DNA from 3 places in the Variovorax sp. PBL-E5 genome. Region 2 is predicted to be linked to each of the others. Evidence: predicted binding sites of a transcription regulator. Region 2 holds the regulator's gene; each other region holds the start of a gene.
The links. Region 2 encodes sigma-54, which starts transcription at its own class of promoters, with help from an activator protein. Its sites were predicted from a motif close to TGGCANGNAANCTGCTTT; they were not measured.
Positions count from the first base shown of each region.

Region 1 (6,697 bases), 5.1 Mb from region 2:
GTTCGAAGTGGGCCAGGCCTTCGTGCTGGGTGAGGGCTGGCAGATCGAGTCGCAGCTGCAACTCGTGCATCAGCACCTTGCGCTGGACGACGCCAACATCGCCTCGGCGCTGGTGCGCCAGGAGGCTGGCAGCGGTTGGCTCGTGCGCGGCGGCGTGCGCGTGAAGGGCGACATCGCCACCGCGGCGGGCAGGCTGCAGCCCTATGCGCGGCTGAACCTGTACCGGGCCTCGGGCGGCAGCGATGTCGCAAGCTTCGTCACGCCGGCAGCGACGACGTTCATCGCCAGCCGCACGGGCAGCACCGCCGCCGAGTTGGCTGGGGGCTTCACGCTCGCGCTCAACGACAGCACCAGCCTCTACGGCGAGCTCGGCAGGCTGTGGGCCTCGGGCGGGCAGGCGCGCGTGAGCAGTTCGATCGGCGCTTCGCTCGGGCTCAGGGTGCGCTGGTAAGACGCGCCGCGGCCTGGCGAATCACCAGTTCGCCTCGCGCTCCGGCGTCGCCGTGATGTGATGGATCGACAGGTCCGCGCCGTCGTACTCCTCTTCCTGCGTCAGGCGCAGGCCCATCGTCGCCTTGAGCGTGCCATAGACCGCGGCGCCGGCCACCAGGGCCCAGGCCACGCCGAGCGCGACGCCGATACATTGCGCCAGCAGGCTCACGCCGCCGATCCCGCCCAGCGCCTTGCTGCCGAAGATGCCCGCCGCGATGCCGCCCCAGGTGCCGCACAGGCCATGCAGCGGCCAGACGCCGAGCACGTCGTCGACCTTCCACTTGTTCTGCACCAGCGTGAACATGAGAACGAAGATCGCGCCCGCCACGCCGCCCACCACCAGCGCGCCGAGCGGATGCATCAGGTCGGAACCGGCGCACACGGCCACCAGCCCGGCCAGCGGCCCGTTGTAGACGAAGCCCGGATCGTTCCTGCCGAGCGCCAGCGCCACCAGCGTGCCGCCCACCATCGCCATCAGCGAGTTCACCGCGACCAGACCGGAGATCTTGTCGATGGTCTGTGCGCTCATCACGTTGAAGCCGAACCAGCCGACACACAACACCCATGCACCGAGTGCGAGAAAGGGAATGTTCGATGGTGGATGCGCGCTCAGCGAGCCGTCGCCGCGGTAGCGGTTGCGGCGCGCGCCCAGGAGCAGCACGGCCGGCAGCGCCAGCCAGCCGCCGACCGCATGCACGACCACCGAGCCTGCGAAGTCGTGGAACGGACTGCCGGTGAGCGACGCGATCCAGCCCTGGATGCCGAAGGCCCCGTTCCATGCGATGCCTTCGTACAGCGGGTAGACGAAGCCGACGATCACCGCGGTGGCGATGAGCTGCGGCCAGAACTTGGCGCGCTCGGCAATGCCGCCCGAAATGATGGCCGGGATGGCGGCCGCGAAGGTGAGAAGGAAGAAGAATTTCACCAGCCCGTAGCCGCTCTGGAGCGCGAGCCGATCGGCGCCGACGAAGAAGTGCGTGCCGTAGGCGATGCCGTAGCCGACGAGGAAATACACGATGGTCGAAACCGAGAAGTCGACCAGGATCTTGACCAGCGCATTGACCTGGTTCTTCTTGCGCACGGTGCCCAGTTCGAGGAAGGCGAAGCCCGCGTGCATGGCCAACACCATGATGGCGCCGAGAAGAATGAACAGCGCGTTTGCGCCCTGATTGAGTGCGTCCATGGGGAGTTTTTGTCTTGAGTTGGTGCGCTTCGTCCGCCTTGCACGGACGCGTACCAATCGCAAGCAAAAATGGTGCCCGTGGAGCGCGATCCTGGTGCCGATTGCCTGGGACCATGGCGTCGCGCACCGAAAAAGCACGCGCCGTCGGGGCGAGAGGCGATCCTCCGATCGCCCCGCTGCTCAGACGCCGGCCTTGGCCAGCCTCGCGTCGGCCATGGCTTGCGCCCGCAGTCGGTCGTATTCCAGCTTGTCGACGGGCGCTGCGCCCGATTGTCCGAGGTCGTTCAGATGAACCCGGTAGGTCTCCCGCGCAGTGAAGGCGGCGATCGCCGAGATGACCGTCACGCCCAGCGTGATCGCGCCGATGGTGAGCGGCACGTTGGTCGAGCCCGGAGGCGCCACGGTGGCGAAGAGTGCCGGCAGCAGCGCGGTGATGGTCGTGCCGATGTTCTGCGAGATCGCCATGGCCGAGACCCGGGTGCGCGTGCGGAACAGTTCGGGGTAGAAGCTCGGGAAGACGGCGTTGTAGCCCTGGTAGACGATGCCCCACATGAGCAGCGATGCGACAATCGCCAGCGGTACGTTGTGGATGCTGATCGCGTAGAGATACAGGAACGACAGCAGCCCCGCACCGAGCGCGCCGACGACGATCGGCGGCTTGCGGCCGATACGGTCCGAGAGGTTGCCCACATAGGGAATGACCAGCACCGCCAGGATGTTGCCCAGCACCGGAATCCACAGGTAGATGTCCTTCTGGAAGCCGATGCCGTAGGCCGGCTGCACCGCGTAGGCCGCACCGAACACCGTGGCCACCACGGGGATCACGTTCATCAGCGACATGCAGACGACGCGGATCATGTCCCGCCAGCTGAGCTGGAAGGCCTGGATGATCGGCGCCTTGGGCAGTTCGCCGTGCTGGCCTTCTTCGGCAAAGGCGGGCGTCTCCTCGACCTCGCGGCGGATGATGTAGCCCGCCACGATGACCACGAAGCTGAGCAGGAAGGGAATGCGCCAGCCCCAGCTGTTGAAGGTGTCCTCGGGCATGAAGTGCGCCAGCGGCAGGAAGACCGCCGCGGCCAGGATCTGCCCGGCCTGCACGCCCTGCAGCGTGAAGCTGGCGAAGAAGCCGCGCCGGCCGAAGGGCGCGTGCTCCAGGATCATCGAGCTGGCACCGGAAATCTCGCCGGCCACCGCGAAGCCCTGGATCAGCCGCAGCGCGACCAGCAGCGCCGGCGCCCACAGCCCGACCTGCTGGTACGTCGGCAGGAGCCCGACCGCCATCGTCGAGAAGCCCATGAGGAACATGCAGACGATCAGGACCTGCTTGCGGCCATGGGTGTCGCCCATGTGCCCGAGCACGAAGGCGCCGATGGGCCGCGCGACGTAGCCGACGCCATAGGTCGCGAGCGACGCGATGATGGCGATCCGCGGGTTCCCCGAAGGAAAGAAGATCTGGGGAAAGATCAGCGACGCTGCCGTCGCGTAGATGAAGAAGTCGTAGTACTCGAGCGCCGAGCCGATCCAGCCGCTGGCGGCGGCCTTTTTCGACTGGGGATTGGCGCGCTCGTGTTTCTCGGTGTTGGCCATGGTTGTCTCCGTGGTGGATGAATCGGATAGCGGATGTGCAAGTCACGCTTGTCCCCGGACCCGCGGCGCCACTGTACGAACGACGCAGCCTTCCCCACAACGCCGCGGGACCCACCGCCGATCGATCATCGATCGGCAACGTTCACCATGCGCGCGGAATACGGGTAAAACCTAGGGCGGGCGAGTGTTCAGCGGAAGAACGCGCTCGGCGTCTGCCCGAATTGCCGCTTGAACATCGTCGCGAAGGCGCTGGGGCTGTCGTAGCCGAGCGCCAGCGCGATATCGACGACTTTCTCGCCGGTCGCCAGCCGTTCCAGCGCGCGCAGCAGGCGCGCCTGCTGGCGCCATTGACCGAAGGTCATGCCGGTCTCGCGCGTGAAGAGGCGCTGGATGGTCTTGACGTCGACCGCGAGAAGCCGCGCCCAATGGCTCAGCGTGGACACGTCGCCCGGCCGTTCGAGCAGCCGCGCGCAGATGCGCCGAAGCCGCGGATCCGCCGGTTGCGGCAGGTGCAGCGGCAGCACGGGCAGCGCTTGCAGTTCGTCCAGCAACAGCCGCATCAGGCGTCCCGCGCGCGAATTGTCGGCATACGGTTGTTCGACCTCGGTCGCGGCCAGGATCAGCTCGCGCAGCAGGGGCGAGATGCCCACCGCCTGCGAGCGCCGCGGCAGCTGCGGCGCGGCGTCCGGGCGCACGTAGATGCTGCGCATGTGAACCACGCCGATGCAGCGGATCCGATGCGTCAGTTCGGCCGGCATCCAGATGCCTCGCGTTGGCGGCACGATCCATTGGCCGCCCTCGGCGGCCACCATCATCACGCCGTGCACCGCGTAGATCAGCTGGTTTTCGGCATGCGCATGGCTGTCGATCACGTGGCCGGCCGGGTAGTCGATCGCCCGGCTGGTCACCGGCATGCCGCTGCGCCGGAACTCGGCAAGAAAGTGCGGGGTCGGGGTCATGGCGATGCCGGAGGAGGTAGATGTCCTTTTCGCGAAGATCGAGGCCCGAAGGGCGCGAGACAGGCAAACATCCTATCTCTAACATCCAGCCTTCGTCCTGTCTCAACGAACGCGCGCGGCAGCGACCGCGCCCAGCCCATGTCATCGACTGCTGCCTCTTCCACCGCTCGCCTGACCCCCATGACGGACCGTCCGGGCGCCTCGTTCGGCGTGCTCGGCGCGATCAGCGCCTCGCACATGATCAACGACATGATGCAGTCGCTGATCCTGGCGATCTATCCCATCCTGAAGGGCGACTTCCACCTGAGCTTCGGCCAGATCGGACTGATCACGCTCACCTACCAGTTGACCGCCTCGCTGTTCCAGCCGATGGTCGGCCTCTACACCGATCGCCGTTCGACGCCCTATTCGCTGCCGGTCGGCATGAGCTTCACGCTGATCGGGCTGATCCTGCTGGCCTTCGCACCGAGCTTCGCGATCGTGCTGCTCGCTGCGGCGTTCGTCGGCACCGGCTCGTCGATCTTCCATCCGGAATCGTCGCGGGTTGCGCGCATGGCTTCCGGCGGTCGGCATGGGCTGGCGCAGTCGCTGTTCCAGGTGGGCGGCAATACCGGCAGCGCGCTCGGGCCGCTGGTCGCGGCGGCGATCATCGTGCCGTTCGGTCAGCACAGCGTGGCATGGTTCGGGCTGGCCGCGCTGGTCGGCATCCTGCTGTTGACGCAGGTCAGCAAGTGGTATGCGGTCCAGCAGGCGGCCGCCAAGGCGCGCCCGGCACAACGTGCGGCCGCACCGCCGCTGCCGCGCGGCAAGGTGATCGGTGCCATCGGCGTGCTGCTGCTGCTGATCTTCTCGAAGTATTTCTACATCGCCGGCATCAGCAGCTTCTACACCTTCTACCTGATGGACAAGTTCGGCGTGTCGGTCCAGAGCGCGCAGGTCTATCTGTTCGTGTTTCTGTTCGCCTCCGCGCTCGGTACGCTGGTGGGCGGACCGGTCGGCGACCGCATCGGCCGCAAGCCCGTGATCTGGGCATCGATCCTCGGCGTCGCGCCCTTCGCGCTGCTGCTGCCGCACGCCGATCTGTTCTGGACCACGACGCTGACGATCATCATCGGGCTGATCCTGTCCTCGGCGTTCTCCGCGATCCTCGTCTATGCGCAGGAACTGATGCCGGGCAAGGTCGGGATGGTCTCGGGCCTGTTCTTCGGTTTCGCGTTCGGCATGGGCGGCCTGGGCGCTGCACTGCTGGGCCTCCTGGCCGATCACACCAGCATCGACTTCGTCTACCGCGTCATCGCCTACTTGCCGCTGCTCGGCATCGTCGCGGCGCTGCTGCCGAGCGTCGAGCGGCCGCGCCGCTTCGCGATGACCTGACGGACGCGCGCTCTCGGTATCGGCGGCCGGTCGCACACCCTGTCGCCGAGCACTCGCTCGGGCAGCGAAAAAGTACCACGCGCTACGCCCCTTTGAAACAATTGTTCAGATTGTTCCTGCGCATTTATCGCACATTGTCGCGTGTGCATGCGGCCTTCTCCAGGGTGCCGCGGGCATTCGGCAAGGGGCACGCCGACGCATCAGTCGCCTCGCTTTCGCCGGCCTGCGCCAGCGTACCTCAAAGAGTGAGCATATGGAAATCGCAATCGTCGGCCGCCATCGCGCTCTCGTGGATCGCGCACGCGCCAGTGTGGAAGCGCTCGGTCATCAGCCCACGGTGTTCTCGACGCCGCAGGCGCTGCGATCGGCCGCCGAATGCCGTCGGATCGGCATGGTGGTGTTCGTCATGGGCGCCGAACAGGCGTCGCCGTCCGCATGCGTCGATGCCGTCCGCGCCGCCGATCGCGATGCGCCGGTGCTGGTTGCGGTGAGCCCATCGAACGTGGCGCTCATGGGCCCGGCCTTCGAATCGCCGCTGAGCGAGTTCATCGTCAGACCCTACACCTCGAAGGAACTCAGGGCCCGCGTGCACGCCGTTCTGCGGCGCACCTACCGGACCTGTCCGGAGAACCAGGCGGTGTTCGGCCCCTACCGCTTCCTGCCGCTGGAGTCGACCGTCGAACTCCACGGCGTTCCCATCAAGCTCAATCCCAAGATGTTCGCGCTGGCCACCTTCTTCTTCAATCGCCCGGGCCAGCTCTTCTCGCGCGATCACCTGCGCGCCGCCGTCTGGCCGACGGCCGGCGACGGCCAGTCCCGAACCGTGGACACCCATCTGTCGGTCCTGCGCAACCGTCTGCAACTCGAGCCCGCCAACGGCTACGTCCTGCGCAACGTGTATCGGCGCGGCTACCTGCTCGACGCGGTACACGCGCGCCCCGTCGAAGTCGCCGACCCGCCGCGCTTCGTGCCATCTCGCCGCGACGGTGTCGGTGCCCATCACGTTGCCGATGTCATGTGCCCCTGAGGCAGCCCGACAAGGGCAGATCGATCAGCCGTCGTCATCGGGCTGCACATCGTCCGTCGCCATCGGAAGGCCGAT
Region 1 is NZ_LR594671.1:121,065-127,761, forward strand. Features, by position in the region: gene WDLP6_RS35340 (autotransporter outer membrane beta-barrel domain-containing protein) at 1-451, shown strand, start outside; gene WDLP6_RS00595 (ammonium transporter) at 473-1,675, opposite strand; gene WDLP6_RS00600 (MFS transporter) at 1,856-3,262, opposite strand; gene WDLP6_RS00605 (AraC family transcriptional regulator) at 3,451-4,221, opposite strand; gene WDLP6_RS00610 (MFS transporter) at 4,402-5,595, shown strand; gene WDLP6_RS00615 (response regulator transcription factor) at 5,849-6,622, shown strand; gene WDLP6_RS00620 (sensor histidine kinase) at 6,647-6,697, opposite strand, start outside.
Region 1: a site for sigma-54 is predicted at 1,736-1,753, ahead of WDLP6_RS00595 (ammonium transporter). Genes of this name have one in related genera too.

Region 2 (6,697 bases):
CGATGCCCAGATCGCCTTCGATCCGAAGAAGCCCGAGGGCGGCAGCGTAGCGCTGCAGATCGACGTCGGCAGCGCCACGCTCGGCCTGCCGCAGAGCGATGCCGAACTGCCGAAGCCGGCCTGGTTCGACGCCGCCCGCTTTCCGAAGGCCAGCTTCCAGTCGAACGCGATCAAGGCGACCGGCGGCGGGCACTTCGAGGTCATGGGCAAGCTGACGATCAAGGGCACCGCGCAGAACGTGACCGTGCCGGTGGACATCGCGCAGAGCGGCGGCCAGTCCGTGGCCACCGGCACGCTGACCCTGCAGCGCCTCGCGTTCAAGGTCGGCGACGGCGAATGGACCGACACCTCGATGGTGGGCGACGACGTGCAGGTCCAGTTCAGGCTGGTGCTGACCGGCCTCGGTCCGCTGTAACGGCAGCACCCCTTTCCACATCCAATGCCATGCAAAAGCCCTCCATGAAGCCGTTCATCCTCCTCGCCGCACTGGGTGCCATGGCGACGCTCGCCGCCGCGCAGCAGGCGCCCGAAGCAGCCGCCAAGCCGAGCGGCGGGCCGGTCAAGGGTGGCACCTATGTGGTCGACCCGACCCACACCTTCGTGATGTACGAGATGGGCCACTACGGCACCACCACCAACCGCGGCCGCTTCAGCACCAAGGACGGCTCGGTGAAGATCGACGGCAGCGGCGCCAGCGGCAAGGTCGACATCACGATGGACATCAGCTCGATCAACACCGGGGTCGACCTGCTGAACCGGCATGTGCTGAGCAAGGACTTCTTCAACGTCGCCGAGTTTCCGACCGGCCGCTTCGTCGCCGACCGGATCGCCTTCAGCGGCGACAAGGTCATCGAGGTGCCGGGCACGCTCACGCTGCTGGGCCAGACGCGCCCGGTCACGCTCAAGGCCAGCCGCTTCGGCTGCTACATCAGCCCGCTGATCAACCGGCAGGTGTGCGGCGGCGACTTCGAGACCACGGTGCAGCGCAGCCAGTTCGGCATCCTGTGGGGACTGAACTTCGGCTTCGAGGACAAGGTGCACTTGCTGGTGCAGGTCGAGGCCATCGATATCCAGTAATCCTGCCGAGGGCTACAACAGACTCTCGGGCGCCAGCGGCGCGAGCAGCTCGAGCATCACGCGGTCCCACAGGCGCGCGTCGGGTTCCTGCGTCAGCACCTGCTCGGTGCCGCCGTCGGTGCTGACCCACTCGAGCCGTTCGCTGCCGGGCGTGAAGCGCACGCGGTAGGCGCCCTGCTGCTTCAGCACCTCGATCAGCTTCAGCAGCTGCTGCGCCATCTCGGGGCTGTAGATGATGAGTCCGATCTCGGTGTTGTGCGTGTCCGAGCGCGGGTCGAAGTTCATCGAGCCCAGGAACAGCGTGCGCCCGTCGAAGACAGCCGCCTTCGCGTGCAGCCGACCGACCTGCGAACCGAACAGGCCCAGCCGCACGCTGCGCCGCGTGCGCGCCGAACTGAGCTCGTACAGCTCGGCACCGAGCCGCAGCATGTCGGGCCGATAGCGCCGGTAGCCGGTGTGGACCAAGGGCTCGTCGGTGGCCGCCAGCGAGTTGGTGACGACGCTGATCTTCACGCCGCGCCCGCGGATCTCGCGCATCACCTCCAGCCCGGCCTTGCCCGGAATCAGGTAGGGTGACACCAGTGTCACGTCGGAGCGCGAACGCCGCATCTGTTCGACCACGTTGTAGCGCACGCTGTCGACATCGAGCAGCGGCACGCCGCCGTAGGTCACGGGCTTGTCGATGACGCGGTCGGGCGAATCGGCATAGGCCTCGGCAAGGTTCCAGATCAGGTCCAGCTTGCCGGCCTTGATGTCCTCGGGGATCGGGCTGTAGCCGAGCACGTCGTTCGGCGCCGAGGGACGCGGCACCGGCGTGGTCGCCGGGCCGGTCTTCTCGTCGAAGCTGCGCCGCAACGCGTCGGGCGAAAGGCCGGTCGCGACGACGGTCTGGATCGGCCGCACGTAGTCGCTGTTCCAGTACTGGTCGAACAGGCTCGCCAGCCGCGGGATCAGCGCGCCGGCCACGAAGGTGTCGATGTCGAGGAAGTTGGCGCCGGCCGTCTGGGTGAAATACTGGTTGCCGATGTTGCGCCCGCCGGCCACGCCCATCGCGCCGTCGGCGATGAAGAGCTTGTTGTGCATGCGGTGGTTGACGCGGTCGAAGTCGAACAGCGAGGCAGCAAAGCGCTTCACGAGGCTGCCGCGGCCGGCCGGGAAGGGATTGAACAGCCGCAGCTCCACGTTCGGCGTCGCGGCCAGGCCGAGCAGCAGTTCGTCCTCGCCGGAGGTGTAGAGGTCGTCCATCAAGAGGCGCACGCGCACGCCGCGCTCGGCTGCATCGCGCAGCGTTCGCAGGAAATAGCGGCCCGTCTCGTCATCCTCGATCTGGTAGTACTGGACGTCGAGCGTGCGCTCGGCCCGGCGCGCCAGTTCAAGGCGCGTGTTGAGCGCGAAATCGCCGCCGGGCATGAGGCGGAAGCCGCTCAGGTCCGGGTCCGGCGACGAGGCCTGCGCGATGCGGCCGAGCGCGGTGTCGGCCGATGCCGGGACGGCCTTCGAGGGCGTGTGCGCGAACTCCTTCGGCAGCATCGCGCAGCCGCCGGCCAACAGCATCATCAGCGCCGCCAGCCCCAGGCCCAGCCAGCGCGACAGGAACCCCGGGCCGTTCATCGCGTGAACCCCTAGAGGGCCTTGCGCAGATTGGCCGGCGCGATGCGCAGCGCCTCGCGGTACTTGGCCACGGTCCGGCGCGCGCATTCGATGCCCTGCTCCTTGAGCATCTCGGAGACCTGGCTGTCCGACAGCGGCTTTCTCGTGTCCTCGGCGCTCACGAACTGCTTGATCAGCGCGCGCACCGCGGTGCTCGACGCGTTGCCGCCGGTCTCGGTGCCGAGTGCCGAGCCGAAGAAGTACTTGAGCTCGACGGTGCCATAGGGCGTCGCCATGTACTTGGCGGTGGTCACGCGGCTGATGGTCGACTCGTGCAGGCCGAGCTCGTCGGCGATCTCGCGCAGCACCAGCGGCCGCATCGCGAGCTCGCCATGCACGAAGAAGCTCTTCTGCCGCTCGACGATCGCGTTGGACACGCGAAGGATGGTGTCGAAGCGCTGCTGGATGTTCTTGATGAACCAGCGCGCCTCCTGCAAGCGCTGCGACAGCGCCTGGCTGCCCTCGCCCTTGTGCTGCTTGAGCGCGCCGGCGTAGATGTCGTGCACGCGCAGGCGCGGCATGACCTCGGGATTGAGCATGACGCGGAACTTGACGTTCGTGCCCTGGCCGATGCGCGTGACGATCACGTCGGGCACGACGACGTTGCGCTCGACATCGACGAAGCGGCGCCCCGGCTTGGGCTCGAGCCTGGCGATCACCTGCAGCGCGGCACGCACCGTGTCTTCGCTGCTGCGGGTGAGCGTGGCCAGGCGCTTGAAATCGCGCCGCGCGAGCAGCTCCATCGGCTGCTTGCAGACGGCGATCGCGGTCTTGCGGATCTGCGCCTCCTGGTCGCCCTCGTTCGCATGCGCCAGCGCGCGCAGCTGGATCGTGAGGCATTCGCCGAGGCTGCGGGCGCCGACGCCGACCGGCTCCAGGCTCTGCAGCAGACCGAGCGCGACCTGGAAGTGGTGCACCAGCTCGTCGAACTGGTCGTTGTCTTCGCCCGCGAGGCCGGAGGCGAGCGCCGGCAGCGAGTCCTCGAGGTAGCCGTCGTCGTTGAGCGACTCGATCAGGAAGCGCAGCGCGGCGCGGTCGTTGTCGTCCAGCCGCAGGCCCAGTGCCTGGCGGTGCAGGAAAGATTGCAGCGACTCCTGGCTGCGCGCCAGTTCGGTGGCATCGGCACGCTCGTCGTCGCCGAGGTTGTTGGCGCGCGCGGGCGCGTCGCCGCCCCACTCGCTGTCGTCGGGTGCCACATCGACGGTGCCATCGCCTTCCCAGCCGGGCTCCCCATCCGTGCTGTCAGCCGTGGCCGGCGCGTCGGCTTCGGCCGCGGTGCTCGTGCTGCCGACGCCGGCGTCAGCCAGCGGCGCGGACGGGCCGGCCGGCAGCTCGCCGTCGCCCTCGGCCAGGCGATCGTCGTCGCGCACCGGTGCATCGGCCGCGTCGAGCCCGAACTCCTCGCGCTGCGCTTCTTCGGCGGTGCGTTCGAGGAACGGGTTGTCGTCGAGCATCTGCTCGACTTCCTGGCTCAGCTCGAGCGTGGACAGCTGCAGCAGCCGGATCGACTGCTGCAGCTGCGGCGTGAGCGCGAGATGCTGAGAGACTCGAAGCGAGAGACCCTGCTTCATCGGATTGCCGTCCCTACATCCGGAAATGCTCGCCCAGGTACACGCGCCGCACCTCGGCGTTGTCGACGATCTCCGAAGGCGTGCCTTGTGCCAGCACATGCCCGTCGCTGATGATGAACGCGTGATCGCAGATGCCCAGCGTCTCGCGCACGTTGTGATCGGTGATGAGCACGCCGATGCCGCGTTCCTTCAGGAAGCTGATGATGCGCTGGATCTCGATCACCGCGATGGGGTCGATCCCGGCGAAGGGCTCGTCCAGCAGGATGAAGCGCGGCTGCGTGGCGAGGGCGCGCGCGATCTCGACCCGGCGGCGCTCGCCGCCCGACAGCGACAGCGCCGGCGAATCGCGCAGATGGTCCACCCGCAGGTCGGACAGCAGCTCGGCCAGTCGCTCTTCGATGCGCAGCTTGCTCAACGGCAGCGGCCGGCCCTTGTCGTCGGGCTCGCGCTGCAGCTCGAGCACGGCGCGCACGTTTTCCTCGACCGTGAGCTTGCGGAAGATCGAGGCTTCCTGCGGCAGGTAGCTCAGGCCCATGCGGGCGCGGCGATGGATCGGCATGTGCGCGATCGGCTCGCCGTCGATGGTGATGACGCCGGCATCGGCACGCACCAGTCCGACGATCATGTAGAAGGAGGTGGTCTTGCCCGCGCCGTTGGGTCCGAGCAGTCCGACCACCTCGCCCTTCTGCACGCCCAGCGAGACGTCCTTGACGACCTTGCGGCTGCCATAGCTCTTTTGCAGACCGCGTGCCTCGAGCCGGCTGCTCGCCGCGCCCGTCGCTTCGCTCATGCCGGCGGTTTCGATCACTTGCGTGGCTCTCCATCCAGCGTGGTGCTGGAACGCAGCCCCGTGCCCGGCGCGGCCACCGGCGCCGGTGCGGCCGGCTTGGCCGCAGGCGCGGAGGCGCCCGCGGAAGCCGGCGCCACCGGCGGCTGGGCCTTGGGCGTCAGGATGGCCTTGACCCGGCCGGATGCCGGCGCCGACACACCGGCATCCGGCGGCAACGTCGAACCATTGACGGTGAAGGTGTCGTTGCTCTGGTCGTAGACGATCAGCGGACCGCTGCTCTCGTCGTTGACCTTGGCGCCGATCAGGCGGCGCATCACCGCACGGCGGATGAACTTCACGTTGTCGGCGCGGCTGTCGTATTCGATGACTTCCGATTCGCCCTCGATCCACTCGTCGACGCCGGCATCGCGCTTTTGCTTGTAGTAAGCCAGCTTGCCGGGCGCGGCCGTGACCACGCCGTATTGGTAGCCCTCGGGATCCTGCCGCACGTCGATGCGCGCGCCGCGGATGATGATCGTGCCCTTGGTGACCACCACGTTGCCGGTGAAGACGCTGGTCTGCTTGAGGTCGTCGTAACGCATCGCGTCCGACTCGATGTTCATCGGCTTGCCGCGATCGGCCTTTTCGGCCAGCGCGGCCGAGCCGAAACCAGCCAACGCCAGTGCGAGGAAGACGGTCCGGGAAAGAAGACGAAAGGAGTAGGAAGGAGATCGCGAGGTCATAAAGGCACGAAACTTGCTCGACGATTGTATGCGGCCGATGAGCGGTCCCGCGCGGTGATGAAAAAGCCCGCCGAGGCGGGCTTCTCGAGAGGGGCGGGGAGGGCTTCAGCCCTTTCGGGCTTCGCCGATCAGGGCTTCCGTGACCTGCAGCATCTTTTCCAGCGAGCCGGCAGTGTCGCCGTCGATGTACCAGCGTCCGGCCACGCCCAGGGCCGGCACGCCGGCAACCTGGTAGTCGCCCGTGAGCTGCGTCGCACGCTTGGCCTTGCCGACGATCGAGAAGGACTTGAACAGATCGGCGAACTTCTTGGCATCGAGGCCCGGCTGCTTTTCGGACCAGGCCAGGATCGCGGCGTCGCCGAACAGGTTCTGGCGCTCCTGGTGGATGGCCTGGAACAGCTTGAGCTGGTAGTCGTCCACCTTGCCCATCGCCTCCAGCGTGTAGTAGAGGCGCTGCTTGGTTTCGGTGTCGTTGCCGACGAAGGGCACCGGGATGCGCCTGAAGGCGGCTTGCGGCGGCAGGTGCTTGAGCCAGGCTTCGAGCTGGGGCTCGAAGGCCGCGCAATGCGGGCAGTTGTACGAGAAGAACTCGACCACCTCGACCTTGCCCGGGGGCGAGTCGACGGGCGCGGGCTTGCCGAGCACGATGTAGTCGGTGCCGGCCTTGGGCGGCCGGTTCTGCGCCAGCGCAGGTGTGGCCAGCGGCAAAAGACCGAGCGAGGCAGCGGCCAGCGAAAAGTCACGACGTTTCATTCAGAAATTCTCCTGTGCGGCTGAAAGAGCCCGCGGCCGGGTCGGGAGTTCCCGGGCCGCATGAAGTAAAGGGAAAGAGGCGATCAGCGCTGAACACGCACCAGGGCGGCCTCGAGTCCGCCGCCATCGAGCCG
Region 2 is NZ_LR594671.1:5,196,262-5,202,958, forward strand. Features, by position in the region: gene WDLP6_RS25320 (YceI family protein) at 1-415, shown strand, start outside; gene WDLP6_RS25325 (YceI family protein) at 460-1,077, shown strand; gene WDLP6_RS25330 (phospholipase D family protein) at 1,090-2,688, opposite strand; gene WDLP6_RS25335 (RNA polymerase factor sigma-54) at 2,700-4,298, opposite strand; gene lptB (LPS export ABC transporter ATP-binding protein) at 4,312-5,106, opposite strand; gene lptA (lipopolysaccharide transport periplasmic protein LptA) at 5,103-5,810, opposite strand; gene WDLP6_RS25350 (thiol:disulfide interchange protein DsbA/DsbL) at 5,916-6,563, opposite strand; gene WDLP6_RS25355 (SPOR domain-containing protein) at 6,647-6,697, opposite strand, start outside.

Region 3 (6,697 bases), 2.0 Mb from region 2:
GCGGTGCGCACCAGCACCGCATTGCCCTGGCCGATGTCCGCGGCCAGCAATTCGAACTCGCCCGCGGCCGGGCGTGGCGCCTGCCACAGCAGCACCGGCAGCAGCAGCGGCAACCCGAGCGCGCGCATCGACCACGGCAGCCGCATCGCGAGCAGCACGCCGCCGGCCACGCCCGCCATGGCCGCCCACACGGGAGGCGCGGCCATCGACACGGTCGCGAAGGGCAGACTGGCCAGCCATTGGAGGAGCCAGGCCAGCACCTGCACCGACCGGGCAGCCACGTCCCACAGCGGCGCCCATGCGACGCCGAGCATGGCGAGCGGCGTGACCACGAGCGTGACCCAGGGGATCGCGACCGCGTTGGCCAGGAGGCCGACGACGGAGATCTGCTGGAACAGCAGCAGGCCGAGTGGCGTCAGCGCCAGCGTCACGACCCATTGCTCGTGCCACAGCCGCGCCGCCCGGCCCATCCAGCCGGGCCGGCCTTCGCCCTGCGATCCGGGATCGGCAGCAAACAGCACGCCGACGGCCACGAAGCTCAGCCAGAAGCCCGCCTGCATCAACGCCCAGGGATCGACCCCCACAACGACCGCACAGGCGCACAGCCAGACGAAAGGCCAGGGCCAGCGACGCCCGGCGAGACGCAGCAGACCGACCGTGACCAGCATCAGCACGGTGCGCTGCGACGGCACGCCCCAGCCGCTGAAGACCGAATAGAGCGTCGCCAGCAGCACGCCGCCGACCAGACCGGCCTGCTGCGCCGGCCACCACAGCATCAGCCGGCCGCTGCGGCGCCAGAGCGCGCCGACTGCCAGTGCGGCAAGCCAGGCAAACATGGTGATGTGCAAACCTGAGATCGACATCAGGTGCGCCACGCCGGTGGCGCGAAACACATCCCAATCGGCGCGCTCGATCGCGTTCTGGTCGCCGGTGACGAGCGCGGCGATCACGCCGGCCATGCGCCGGTCGGCGACGCGCTCGAAGACCGCATCGCGCACGGCCTCGCGCGCTCGCTCGACCGGATGGCGCCAGGTGTCGCCGATGCGCTCGGGGCGCGCGTCATGGGCGCCGGTGCGCACGTAGCCGGTGGCCTGTTCGCCCTGCTCCCACAGCCGCAATTCCTCGTCGAAGCCATGCGGATTGAGGCTGCCATGCGGCGCCTTGAGCCGCACCGTCATGCGCCAGCGCTCGCCGGCATGCACGGGCGCGGGCAGGCCGCTCGCCGCTCTTTGCAGCGAGGGGTCGTCGGACGCGCGGCCCCAGAGGCCGGTGTTGTCCGCATACCAGCCGAGCGCGATGCGCGGCGGCACGCGCGGCGGGCCGCCCTCCTTCGTCGCACCATCGGCCCAGCGCACCGACTCGACTTCGAGCGGGAAGCGCGCGGCAGCCTCGCTGCGTTGCGGCATCTGCGCGACCACGCCCACCACGTCCACGTCGCGACCTTCCAGCGCCGGCGCGAGCGCGTCGTCCGCATACCAGGCCGATCGCCAGCCTGCGGCGCCGACACCGGCCAGCACGCCCAGCAGCAGCGCCGCGGCGAGCATGCCGAGGCCGCGCGGCAAGCGGCGGCCCACACGCAGCAACCCCATCCCCGCTACCGCGGCCGCAAGCATCGCCGCATAGATCCACCAGCGCCACAGCGCCGCCTGCTGCAATTGCAGCGCCGCGCCCGGCACCGAGCCCGCCATCACGGCAAAGGCACCGAGGCCACGCGTTTCCGGGCCCGGCGTCAAACGAAAACTCCCGACGACATCTTGCAATCCATCCCTTGCGCTTGTTCTGTGGCGCGCTAATTGCTATCTGCGTGGGCTAGTATGCGTCTCACCCGAGGCCCGCTCGACGTCACGAGAAAAAATGTCCATCCACGCCGCTCTCCACCACGTCACGCACTACCGATACGACCGCCCGGTGCAGCTCGGGCCGCAGGTGATCCGGCTGCGGCCGGCGCCGCATTGCCGCAGCCAGGTGATCTCGTACTCGCTGCGGGTCGAGCCCGAGCAGCACTTCATCAACTGGCAGCAGGATCCGTTCGCGAACTACCAGGCGCGCCTGGTGTTCCCCGAGAAGACGCGGGACTTCAAGGTCACGGTCGACCTCGTGGTCGAGATGGCGGTCTACAACCCCTTCGACTTCTTCCTCGAGCCGCAGGCCGAGAACTTCCCCTTCACCTACACCGAATCGCAGTCGCAGGAACTCGCGCCCTACCTCGTGGCCGACCCGGCCACGCCCCTGGTGCAGGCCTATCTCGACAAGATCGACCGCAAGCCGCAGCGCACCATCGACTTCCTGGTCGGCCTCAACCAGCAGGTGCAGAAGGACGTCGACTACCTGATCCGCATGGAGCCCGGCGTGCAGACGCCCGAACAGACGCTCGCCAACGGCTCCGGCTCCTGCCGCGACTCGGGCTGGCTGCTGGTCCAGTTGCTGCGGCATGTCGGCCTTGCGGCGCGCTTCGTCTCGGGCTACCTGATCCAGCTCACGCCCGACGTCAAGGCGCTCGATGGCCCGAGCGGCACCACGGTCGACTTCACCGACCTGCATGCATGGTGCGAGGTCTACCTGCCCGGCGCCGGCTGGATCGGCCTCGATGCCACCTCGGGCCTGATGGCCGGCGAAGGCCATATCCCGCTCGCCTGCACGCCGACGCCGTCGAGCGCGGCGCCGATCGAAGGCGGGGTCGACCATGCCGAGGTCGAGTTCGGCCACGAGATGACCGTCACGCGCATCCACGAATCGCCGCGCGTGACCAAGCCCTACACCGAAGCGCAATGGGCCGAGGTGCTGGCGCTCGGCGACGCCGTCGATGCGCGCCTCGCGGCCGGCGACGTGCGCCTCACGATGGGCGGCGAGCCGACCTTCGTGGCGACCAGCGACCGCGATGCCGCCGAGTGGAACACCGACGCGCTCGGCCCCACCAAGCGCGGCTACGCGACCGAACTCGTGCACAAGCTGCGCGCCGAATACGGCCAGGGCGGCTTCCTGCATTTCGGCCAGGGCAAGTGGTACCCGGGCGAACAGCTGCCGCGCTGGGCGCTGTCGATCTTCTGGCGCGCCGACGGCCAGGCGCTGTGGCACGACCCCGCGCTGTTCGCGGACGAGCGCCATCCCACGCACTACACCAGCGAGCATGCGCGCCGCTTCACGAGCGCGCTGGCGGGCAAGCTCGGCCTGACCGACCGTTTCGTGCAGGCCGGCTACGAGGACACCTACTACTACCTCTGGCGCGAGCGCCGCCTGCCGGTCAATGTCGATCCCTTCGATTCGAAGCTCGACGACGAACTCGAACGCGTGCGCCTGCGGCGCGTGTTCACGCAGAAGCTCGATGCCGTGATCGGCTACATGCTGCCGATCGAGGCCGCGAATGCCGACATCGATGCACCCGCGCTCGCCGGCCCGGGGTGGAAGACCGGTCCCTGGTTCCTGCGCGACGACCGCATGTACCTGATCCCCGGCGATTCGCCGATGGGCTATCGGCTGCCGCTCGATTCGCAGCCCTGGGCGAGCAAGAGCGACTATCCCTACCTGATCGAGCGCGATCCGACCGCGCCGCGCGCCGTGTTGCCGAGTGCCGAAACACTGCGTGCGCGCCATGCGACCGGTGAGGGTGCGCAGGCGGCCGACATCGGCACCGTGCCCTACGCCTTCGGCACGCCGCAGCAATCGTCGGTTGCGCTGCGGCTGCAGGCCGCGCGAAGCCGCACGGCCGCGATGGGCGATGCCGGCACCGAGGCGAACGCGATGGCCGGCGTCGATGCAGCCGCGACGCGCCAGCCGCAACGCGGCGAATCGGCCGGCTGGGTCACGCGCACCGCGCTGTGCGTCGAGGTGCGCGACCCGCGCCGCGCCAATGGCCCGGCGGCAGAAAAGGTAGGCAGCGCCTCGGGCGTGCTCTACGTCTTCATGCCGCCGCTGGCGCGGCTGGAGGACTACCTCGATCTCGTCGCCGCAGTCGAGGCCACCGCGCGCGAACTCGGCGTGCGCATCGTGATGGAAGGCTATCCGCCACCGCGCGATCCGCGCCTGAAGATGCTGCAGGTCACGCCCGACCCGGGCGTGATCGAGGTCAACATCCATCCCGCGCACAACTGGCGCGAGCTGGTCGACCACACCGAGTTCCTCTACAACGCCGCGTTCGAGACGCGCCTGTCGGCCGAGAAGTTCATGACCGACGGCCGCCATACCGGCACCGGCGGCGGCAACCATTTCGTGCTCGGCGGCGCGACACCGGCCGACAGCCCCTTCCTGCGCCGGCCCGAACTGCTCGCCAGCCTGCTGCTCTACTGGCACAACCATCCGTCGCTCAGCTACCTGTTCTCGGGCCTGTTCATCGGGCCGACCAGCCAGGCGCCGCGCGTCGACGAGGCGCGCAACGACCAGCTCTACGAACTCGAGATCGCGCTCAAGCAGATCGCACGCAACCGCGAGATCCACGGCCAGAACATGCCGCCCTGGCTGGTGGACCGCACGCTGCGCAACATCCTGGTCGACGTCACCGGCAACACGCACCGCAGCGAGTTCTGCATCGACAAGCTCTATTCGCCCGATTCGAGCACCGGCCGCCTCGGCCTGCTGGAGCTGCGCGCCTTCGAGATGCCGCCGCATGCGCGCATGAGCATCGCGCAGCAGCTCCTGCTGCGCGCCTTCGTCGCCCGCTTCTGGGATGCGCCCTGCCAGGCGCCCGCGACGCGCTGGGGCACCGAGCTGCACGACCGCTTCCTGCTGCCGACCTTCGTGAAGATGGACTTCGCGGACGTCATCGCCGAGATGCGCCAGGCCGGCTTCGGCTTCGATGCCGACTGGTTCGCACCGCATCTCGAATTCCGCTTCCCGCTCGTCGGGCAAGTGCAGGCGATGGGCATCGAGCTGTCGCTGCGCAACGCGCTCGAACCGTGGCACGTGATGGGCGAGGAAGGCTCGGCCGGCGGCACCGTGCGCTATGTCGATTCGTCGCTGGAGCGCATCGAGGTGCGCGCGACCGGCCTCAACGAAAGCCGCCACGTGATCACCGTCAACGGCCGCGTGCTGCCGCTGCAGCCCACCGGCACGGTGGGCGAATTCGTGGCCGGCGTGCGCTACAAGGCCTGGAACCCGCCCTCGGCGCTGCACCCGGGCATCGGCGCCCATGCGCCGCTCACCTTCGACATCGTCGACACCTGGATGAAGCGCTCGCTCGGCGGCTGCCAGTACTTCGTCGCGCATCCGGGCGGCCGCAACTACGACACCTTCCCGGTCAATGCCTACGAGGCCGAGAGCCGTCGCCATTCGCGCTTCTCGCGCATGGGCCATACGCCGGGGCCGATGAGCACGCCGCCGGCGACCATCGAGCTGGCGGGCAGCCGCGAATTCCCGTTCACGCTGGATCTGCGACGCTGACGGGGGTGATGTGACAATCCACGGATCGTGGACTCACTGAACGAATCTCTCTTCGACGCACCGGCGCTGGAAGCACCGGCCGTGCTCGCGTCGGCGCTCGCCCCCGCCGCAGCGCCCGGACACTTCGACGAATTGCGCGGCGCGCCGACACCGCCGGAGCCATCTGCCACCGGCGTCGCCTCGCAGCCGGCGCCGCTGCACGATGCGTCCTCCGCCCCGTCCGTGCGGCCGGCCACCGGCGACGACCCGGCCACCGAAGAACGCCCGCCGCTCGCACCCGCCTGGTCCGCGTTCTTCGAGCATCTCGGCGCCGGCGGCTTCGGCGATCTGCCGCGGCGCTCGATCAACCTCGAGCGGCAGATCCGCGACAACGGCGTCACTTACAACGTCTATGCGGACGCCGACGGTCCGCAGCGGCCCTGGTCGCTCGATCTCTTCCCGCTGATCGTCTCGCCCGACAGCTGGGCGCAGATCGAGGCCGGCGTGCTGCAGCGCGTGCGCGTGCTCGACCGCGTGATGGCCGATGTCTACGGCGCGCAGCAACTGCTGGCCGAAGGCCTGCTGCCGCCGGCGCTGGTGCAGGGCCATCCGGGCTACCTGCGCGCGATGCACGGCGTCGCGCCGCCCGGCGACACCTGGCTGCACATCGCCGCCTTCGACCTGGCGCGCGGACCCGACGGCAACTGGTGGGTCGTCTCGCAACGCACGCAGGCGCCCTCGGGCCTCGGCTATCTGATCGAGAACCGGCTCGCGATCTCGCGCCAGTTCCCGCAGGCCTTCGAGGCGCTGCACGTGCAGCGCATGGCCGCGACCTACAGCGCGATGATGGAAGGCCTGCAGCACATGTGCCCGGCCGGCGCGCCGCCGCACGTCGTGCTGCTGACGCCGGGGCCGTACAGCGAAACCTACTTCGAGCATGCCTACCTCGCGCGCTACCTCGGCATCACGCTGGTCGAAGGCAGCGACCTCACGGTGCGCGACCAGCGCCTGTACCTGAAGACGCTGCAGGGCCTGCGCCCGGTGCACGGGCTCATCAAGCGCCTGGACGACGAGTTCCTCGATCCGCTCGAGCTCAGGCCCGACTCCACGCTCGGCGTGCCGGGTCTGCTGCAGGCGATCCGCGCCGGCAACGTGCTGGTGGCCAACATGCCCGGCTCGGCCTTTCTCGAATCGCCGGCGCTGCTCGGCTTCCTGCCCGCGCTGGCGCGCCGCCTGATCGGCGAGAAGCTGCAACTGCCGGCGCTGCCGACCTGGTGGTGCGGCGAACGCGCCGCCATGGAAGCGGTGCTGCCGCAGCTGCGCGATTGCGCGATCAAATCCACCT
Region 3 is NZ_LR594671.1:3,226,623-3,233,319, forward strand. Features, by position in the region: gene WDLP6_RS15655 (DNA internalization-related competence protein ComEC/Rec2) at 1-1,688, opposite strand, end outside; gene WDLP6_RS15660 (transglutaminase family protein) at 1,855-5,373, shown strand; gene WDLP6_RS15665 (circularly permuted type 2 ATP-grasp protein) at 5,401-6,697, shown strand, end outside.
Region 3: a site for sigma-54 is predicted at 1,783-1,800, ahead of WDLP6_RS15660 (transglutaminase family protein). Genes of this name have one in related genera too.